DNA from 2 places in the Flavobacterium sp. NPDC079362 genome. Region 2 is predicted to be linked to the other one. Evidence: riboswitches for the same ligand, from Rfam matches in the RefSeq annotation. Region 2 holds a riboswitch; the other holds the start of a gene.

Region 1 (4,221 bases), on a different contig from region 2:
AACCAACCCGATTCCTCTTTCTGAAGAACCTTGCGAAATGATACTTACACTGATATTGTGATCGCCCATTACTTTAAAAATTCTGGCATCAACACCTGATTTCCCAAGTAATCCGCGTCCTTCAAGATTTACCAATGATAAATTCTCTAAAACCGAAAGGGTTTTGATTCCTTCTTTAGCCGAATCTGAAGTGATTAAAGTTCCACGGTTTTCGTGATTGAAAGTATTTAAAATACGAAGGGGAATATTTTTTTCTAATAAAGGAATGATCGTTTTAGCGTGCAGGATTGTCGCACCAAAATTCGCCAATTCGTTTGCTTCATTAAAAGACAAAAATTCGATTTTTTTAGCATCAGCAACCAAATCAGGATTTGCTGTATAAATTCCGTCAACGTGGGTGAAATTTTGAAGTTCTTCGGCATTTAAGTAATTCGCTATTAATGATGCGGTATAATTACTGCCGTTTCTACCTAAAGTTGTAGTATCGTTATTGTTATTTGAACCAATAAAACCGGTTACAATATTTACAGTTTTACCGTTGTGTTCTTTGAAATAGTTGATGACATTTTTCTTAGAAAGCTGTTCTAACGGTTGTGCATCTCCAAATTTAGAATCGGTTTTTAATAATAATCTTGAATCAACAAAATTAGCCGGAATTCCTTTTTCTATTAAAATTGCGGTCAATAATTTAGCCGAAAGCAATTCTCCTTTTGACAAAATTTGATCTTTGATTTTATTGCTGTAATCTCCAATTAAGCTTACGCCTTCAAAAAGTTTTTCTAAAATATTAAATTCTTCAGAAAAATCTACCTGAGGATAATCTGAAATCTGATAGGTTTTGAAATTTTCAAATAATGGTTTGTAATTACCATTTTTAGCAGCAAGTTTCAAAATATAATCTAACTCATCGGTAGCTTTTCCGCGGGCCGAAACGACAACCGCAATTTGTTCTCCTTGATTTACTTTATCAGAAATGATTGAAACTACTTTATTAAGTCCTTCTCCGTTTGATAACGATTTACCTCCAAATTTTAATATTTTCATTTTATTTTTCTATTGTTTCTGCCTTAAAAATATCGGCAAGTAAATGATCTAATTGTTTGTACTCGATTAAAAAAGCGTCATGTCCGTGTACCGAATCTATTTCGCTGTAAAAGACATTGTCTTTGAACTTTTTTAATTCATTATAAGTTTCGCGATTTTCTTTTGGTGTAAAAAACAAATCAGAGTTGATTCCTATAATATGAATCGCTGCATTTGTTCTGGACAATAAAGTCTCGAAATCTTGACTATTTCTGGTAATATCTATGGTTTTAAGCAATTGGTTCATCAGTTTATATGATGCCAATTGATATCTCTTTTGTAATTTTTGTCCGTGATGCGCCAACCAGCTTTCTATATTAAAAATGAGCTGCTCGTTGTTGATTGTACGTTGAAATTTTTCTTTGAATGATTCAGGAGAGCGATAACACAACATGGCATGGATTCTGGCATCTTCTATAGGTTTTGAAGAATTTTTCAGTATTTGCTCTTGTAAGTAACAATTAGCGATCATCCAGTCTGTCGATTTCCAGTCTGTTGCAATTGGAATCAAGTTTTGAGTAATGTTGGGTTCTAATGCAAGAATTTCCCAGGCAATTCCTCCACCAACAGAACCGCCAATAATTGTGTGTAATTGTGCGATATCTAAGGCTTCTAATCCTTTTATAAAAATTCGGGCAATATCTCTTGTCGTGAAGTCCTGATAGTTTTCTACTATAAACGAATCGTTTCCGTTTCCGGGAACGTCGAATGCCAATATGGTATATCTCTGGGTATCGATTGTTTTTTCGTCGCCAATCAGGTCATTCCACCAGCCATTTTTACCTGTAACCTCAGAATTTCCGGTCAATGCATGATTGACCAAAACCATAGGCGCGCTATACAATGGCAAACCAGAAAGGGTAAAGCTTAATGGTAATGAATGATATGATGCACCACTTTCTGTGATGAAATCGTGAATTATGATGGGACTTGGTATATTTTCCAATTTTCAAATCTTTTTATTATTGATTTGTATGTGGAAATATTAGAAAGAAAGTACTAGAGTGAAACTAGAAAAATTCTTGTTGTTATCTTTCCACGTTTGGGCGTGGTAGAATGCAGCACCTTCTTCGAATTAACGAAGGGTTGCTAAGGATTCATCGGGTCTAATCCCTCGTCCTTTCTTTATAACATTTCAATACGTTTTTGAACTTAAAGGTGCAAATTAACTACTAATTTCTTAAACAAACAAATTTTATCGAAACTGATTCTGCAATTTCTTAAAGATAATTCAAACACAAACTCTTGTACGCAAAAAATTACCGAACTATCAGCCCAGTAAATTTAAGCAGGTATTCCCCTATTTTATGATACTTTTTGATTTAGATAAAAAGTGTTTCATTTTCTTTTGAATACATCAAAAACAATAATGAGTTTGGCTCTTTTTTCTCCGCTGTTTTATCTGCCTCAGTAATTCCGAATCTCGGGTGTACTAATTCATTTGTTGGCGGTGGCGGATTGTTTCTTTTTGCTCTTAAGTTTTTCAATGTAGAAAAAGTCTTTGTTAAGTAGTTTAATGTGCTCATGATATTTAAGTTTACGTTAGTTTATATTTTATAATCTTTATTATTTGTTTAATTTTTTGTTATGGCAACCAAATGGAATAAAAAAACCCTTTTGGGTTTGAATACCAAAAGGGTTTAAGTTTTTTACAACTTATATATACTTTTAGTATCAACAGACGCATACACAAATACGTGCGACGTTAAACATCTTGTTCATCTGTAGGGATTTATTCATCTGTGATTTACTTGCTATTTGAAAAAATTCTTGCATTTTTTTGTTTTATTTAACTTCTCGAAACTATTGACTGTTTTTACTTTTATCCTTCTTTTTTTAATTAAATAAGAAATAAAGTCATTCAACATTTGTTCCAATCGACATAACAATTCTTCAGAATTGAAAATTTACTTTTGGTAGTTTTGAGGTATTACAAATGTGCGAATATTTTTTCAATTACGCAAGTGAGGATCAGCAAATTAATCTTAAAAAACGTTAAAAATTACCTTTTTAACGTTAAAAAACATCTTACAAATTTAAGATTTAAAAAAATTAACGTAAAAACCTACAAAAAAATATCTAATGATTTTCCTGTTTCATTATATCAAAGAACAACTAACTACTATTAAAACCACTTACGACCAAACTGCTTCTTTATTTTTAATTTTTTCTGCTATTTTCAAAATGTCAGTTATTATCCCTCTTGAAATAGCTTGTTTACATGCCGAAGCGCTTTGAATTGCTATTGGAACATCTGCGTATGATTGTGTGTAGATTTCGAAAATGGTATCTGATCCTTTTAACTGACCAATTGCTGATGTAACCGGTTCTGAAACCAACTTGACTTCCAGCGTATTTTTCTCGACATCAAATTCTCCCACATATCTTAATACGTGATTGTCTTTTTGGGTTATTTTTGCAATTTTAAATGATTTGTCGATTGCATCTTTGTTCAGTATTCCGTTTTTCTCCAGATGTTCTTCTGTAATAAGAGAGTTGATTTTAATATCCGAAAGATCAAAATCCTTTCCTATTTCCCTGGTCAGAATCAATAGTTTTCTTGCTGTATCATTTCCGGATAAATCTTCCTTAAAAGTAGAACGCATTAATCCGAGTAAACTGGCATCTTTTAGAAGTGACGAAAAAGTAGATTCTTCATTGGCAAATCTATTAAAGACATAACTTAGATTATCAGAGAAAACACCTCGTATTTTGGTGATTTTCTCTCCGGAGTAATACAAATCTCTTAAGGTTTGCAAAACCGGAAATCCTGTATCTACTGATGTCTCGTACAAAAACTCTTTGTCGTATTTTTTAAGATTTACCCTAATTTCTTTATATAAATCAATAGGTAATGTATTGGCTTTTTTATTTACCGCTACAATATTAAATCCGTTTTCGATCAGGGTATTATAATGATGAATTAGCTCGTCGCTTGCCGTTGCATCCACTGCAATTAGATTTTCAAATTCATTTTCTTTGGCAAATTCAATAATATCCTGCACTTTAAACGGAACTGCCAATTCTAAAAAATTGGTTTCCCAAGCATATCCTACGCCTTCTTTCTCGAAAAAAGCTACTGTTGAATTTGTGATTATCGGAAAATGAAAGTCGACATTTTTACTTTCGAGAAAAAAC
Region 2 (4,221 bases):
GCTTCAAGTCCAATGTTGGTCTGATCGCTGGTTTCCCAACCCAGATTCTCATTTCCTGCCTGAGAAATTGCCCAGGTCGATGCTGATCCATAAATGGATGCGCCGTAAAGATTTTGTGAAGCATACGCTGATGAAAGGTTTCCGTTACCTACTCTTCCCCAGCTTCCTTTTAGTTTAAGTGAACTTACATAATCTGTAATTTGACTGTCTTTAAAAAAAGATTCTTCACTTATGGACCATCCGGCAGAGATACCTCCAAAATTTCCGTATTTATTATTTAAACCTAAAGCTGAATTTCCGTCTTTTCTGAAATTTCCTGTAATGAAATATTTTCCACCATAATCATACGATAATCTAAAAAAAGAGGAAAGAAAAAGTCTTTCTGACAAGCTGTTTCCGGAAGACCTGATTGTTCCCCATGTTCCCTGATAGTATTCAAAGAAAGGATCAGAAACGTTGGTTTGATTGGCTCCCCACGAAGAGTTTTCATATTTCTGAACATCATATCCTGCCAATGCTGCAATGTGATGTTTGGCTCCAAAACGCCTGTCGAAAGTAAAACTGTTGGTAAAATTGTAATTGTTTCTTAGTGCAGCAATATTAGTTGCAGAACCACCTGTAGAAAATGCAGAAGATCCAAGATTAGGACTTAAATAGGTAATATTCTCGGCTCTTAATCTGTCGATTCCGTAATTACTGTCGAATTTAAATCCGTCGAAAAAGGTAATCGTAGCATGAATATTCCCTACCATATGATCGTTTGAACTGGTATATTTACTGTTTTCAAACAAGGCGCCGGGATGCCATAATGTATTGGTAAATAAGTTATTTCCCGAACTTGCAGTTCCTGTCGAACTTAAATTATAAGAACCATCAGCATTATAAGCTGCAACGTTTGGAGGCAATACCAATGCAAGACGTGCTGCACCAATCAATAACAAACCGCTGCTGCTTAATGATCCTGTATTTTGAGCCTGATTGAAAGTATTGTTATACGATAGATTTCCTCCCAGTTTCAACCAGCTGTTTACATCGTGATCGATATTAAACCTTGCTCCTTTTCTTTCGAACTCATTATCTTTTGTAATTCCTTCCTGTTTAGAATAATTGGTAGAGAAAAAATACCTTGTTTTGTCTGTTCCGCCGGAAATACTTAGGTTATGATTTTGAGAAACCGCGTCGCGATATACCTGATCCTTCCATTTTGTATTGACACGTGTACCATCTGCGTTGAAAGACGGAAAGAAAAGTGCTGAGGCTACAGCAGGATTATTTTCATTTCCGCTTAATATTTTGCTATTCAGTACGGCTTCATTTTTAATGTCTTCGTATTGTGTATTGTTTAAAAGGTCAGGTAATCTGGTGGCTCTTGTAATCCCTACCCAGGCATCATAATTTACTTTAGCTTTTCCTGCTTTTCCTTTTTTAGTAGTTACTAAGATTACTCCACCAGCTGCACGTGAGCCATAAATTGAGGTAGACGCTGCATCTTTCAAAATATCTATCGATTCAATATCTGATGGATTAATATCGGATAACGGATTATTGGCTACTGAATTTGTTGTAGAAACATCACCGGAATTAACCGGTATCCCGTCAATAACAATTAATGGAGAAGTACTTAACGAAATTGAATTTACCCCTCGAATTCTAATTACCGGAGGATCGTTTAATACCCCACTTGGCGTAGAAACATTTACTCCGGAAGCTTTACCAATAAGTGCCTGCTCAAAACTTTGCACGGGAATGTCCTTAATTGTTTTCGAGGTTATTCTTGCGGCTGATCCTGTAAATTCTTTTTTACTTTGAGTTCCGTAACCTACGACTAAAACTTCTTTTAAAGCAGTATTAGAGGGATTAAGCCGAATGTTGCTAAAGGATGAACCGGCTCTTTTTTCGAGTGTTTCATAACCAACATAATTGATAGAAACTGTATTGTCTTGTGGCGTTATCGAAAGAGAAAATTTTCCGTTTCCGTCACTAATAGTAGATTTACCACTTTCTGTGGCAATGATTGTAACTCCGGGTAACGGTTCTCCGGTATCAGAACCTCTGACGGTACCACTGATCGTTCGGTCCTGTGCGTGTAACACACTGGGAAGTATGCTAAACAAAAAAATTAAGCTGAGTAAGATTTTTTTCATTTTGGTTGGGTTAATTAAAAATTGGACATAGAAATTCCCGGACCACTCTTAGAATGGCCTATCATTTTATTGATAAAAAACAGGAGATTGGTTAATTAAAAGCTAAGTGTATTGCATTCGGAAAACGTGGACATGGTTCTCCTCTTTCGAAAATTCAGGTTGTTCTGATTGGGCGTGTAATATTAGTTGCGTTTTCATTCTAAAAAATAAATGACTTTAATAATAATGATCTTACTCAGATTTTCTAAAGAAATCTTTCTTATCTGTCCACCGCAGCGGAAGGATTTAGCACCTTATTGAGTAACAGGTTGCTAAGACATCATCGGGCCTAATCCCTCAGTCTTTCTGGATAAGTTCACGTAGATTTTTTCTACTCTGCAAATATATATATAAATTCTATGTAATTAGTAGAGTTTAAATTTATTTTTTAGAAAACAGAACTTAATAAGCAGTAAAATTAGTTGCAATCTCCCTTTATACAGTTAAAAATAAATGCTCTTAAAAAACAAATAAAACACACAAAATCAAAACATTACAACACTACAATACGTTATTTTTTTTTACAGATACATACTTTTGTAGCTTTATATATTTTTTTATTTAATTTTTAAAAGCTGAATTCAAAGCAAAAAAAAGATTACAAAAATTTACTTTTCGCTAATAATTTCATCCGGTAATACCACGTTATTTCTTAATAAAGCCATATCTAAAAGTCGTCTAAAGAAGAAATAAAACGATATTAAAAACTGCTTTTCTTGTTATGCACTTCTACCCTTTTGTCATATTAACAAATTTTTTTTTTTCTTTAAGTACTACAAAATGTAATTATACAAATAGAGAAAGCGAAAGAAATCCTGTTTTTTATTTACTTTTTTAAGGCATACCCTAAAAAAATGCATCGCGTAAAAGCAATACATTAAAAAAATTTACCATAGCAGTATTATTTTTTGACATACATTCTGAGAATACATTTACCGGTTTATAATGCATAACTTAAAAATAAATCCACAATGCAGAAAAATTCATTTTTTATATTTCTATTCTTATGCTGTTCTCTGGCATGGTCTCAAACAAAATTGGCTGATAGCACAGCAACGACACCTAAACCAAAGGTCAAAAATATTGATTTCAATATAATGCCTTACCTTAATTACAACAGAACTCTGGAATTTATGTTTGGTGCGATCCCAATGATGATGTACAAGGTGAACAAAGCAGATACAATTTCGCCTAAATCGTTATCCGGTATTTCTGCCGTTTATAGTACCAACAAATCTTATTTTATTGCCTCTTTTAATAAATGGTACATTAAGGAAGATAGCTGGAGGGCACAACTTTTTTTCGCAACAGGCAATCAAAACGCACAATTTTATGTAGATGATATCGACGTACCTGATTTTTACGATTATGGAACTAAAGCGTCGATGGTAAACTTTATCCTGCAGCGTAAGGTTATAAAATCCTTATACGCCGGTATTGGTTATGCGTATGCGCATTATGACACAAAATATGAAGATGACATAAAACCCTCTTCTGTGACTCACACAAATGGCCTGCAATTTAATTTGATGTATGATACCCGTGATGCTGTTTATTATCCTACCAAAGGTGATAAAATAAAGCTGCGATGGCTTACGTATCCGGAATGGTTTGGCAATGATGTGAATGCCAATAAAATTCTTTCTGAGTACAATACGTATTTCCCAATGCGACACGGAACAGATGTACTGGCCGCAAGATTTTCAGGTAAATTTGGCTTAGGAAATATTGCTTTCGAACAACAGGTTACGATTGGTAATGAAGATATCAGGGGATATTCTGAAGGGAAATATCGTGGCGACGGACTTATGGCGATACAAGGCGAATACCGATATAATTTTAATAAAAAAATGGGATTGGTTGGATTTGCAGGAGTAGCGACAATTTACGGTTCTGACACATCAAGTTTTAACTGGGGTTTATATCCCGGAGCTGGTGTAGGATATCGCTACAGGGCTTTTAAAACCGAAAAATTCAATATAGGATTAGATGCCGCAGTAGGAAAAGGAGATTGGGGACTTTATTTCCGTATTGGAGA

Evidence for each region. Region 2 has a riboswitch for S-adenosylmethionine ahead of ACQKCJ_RS14145 (SusC/RagA family TonB-linked outer membrane protein). Riboswitches for the same ligand answer to the same signal wherever they lie in the genome.
Region 1: it holds a riboswitch for S-adenosylmethionine, as region 2 does, so the genes downstream of both, ACQKCJ_RS13170 (alpha/beta fold hydrolase) here and ACQKCJ_RS14145 (SusC/RagA family TonB-linked outer membrane protein) in region 2, are expected to answer to the same signal.

The regions. Positions count from the first base shown of each region.
Region 1 covers NZ_JBNNFM010000013.1:88,756-92,976, reverse strand. The annotation lists gene thrA (bifunctional aspartate kinase/homoserine dehydrogenase I) at 1-1,044, opposite strand, end outside; gene ACQKCJ_RS13170 (alpha/beta fold hydrolase) at 1,046-2,029, opposite strand; SAM riboswitch class I at 2,109-2,217, opposite strand; gene ACQKCJ_RS13165 (hypothetical protein) at 2,406-2,609, opposite strand; gene ACQKCJ_RS13160 (aspartate kinase) at 3,219-4,221, opposite strand, start outside.
Region 2 covers NZ_JBNNFM010000015.1:76,492-80,712, reverse strand. The annotation lists gene ACQKCJ_RS14145 (SusC/RagA family TonB-linked outer membrane protein) at 1-2,144, opposite strand, end outside; SAM riboswitch class I at 2,401-2,500, opposite strand; gene ACQKCJ_RS14140 (BamA/TamA family outer membrane protein) at 3,155-4,221, shown strand, end outside.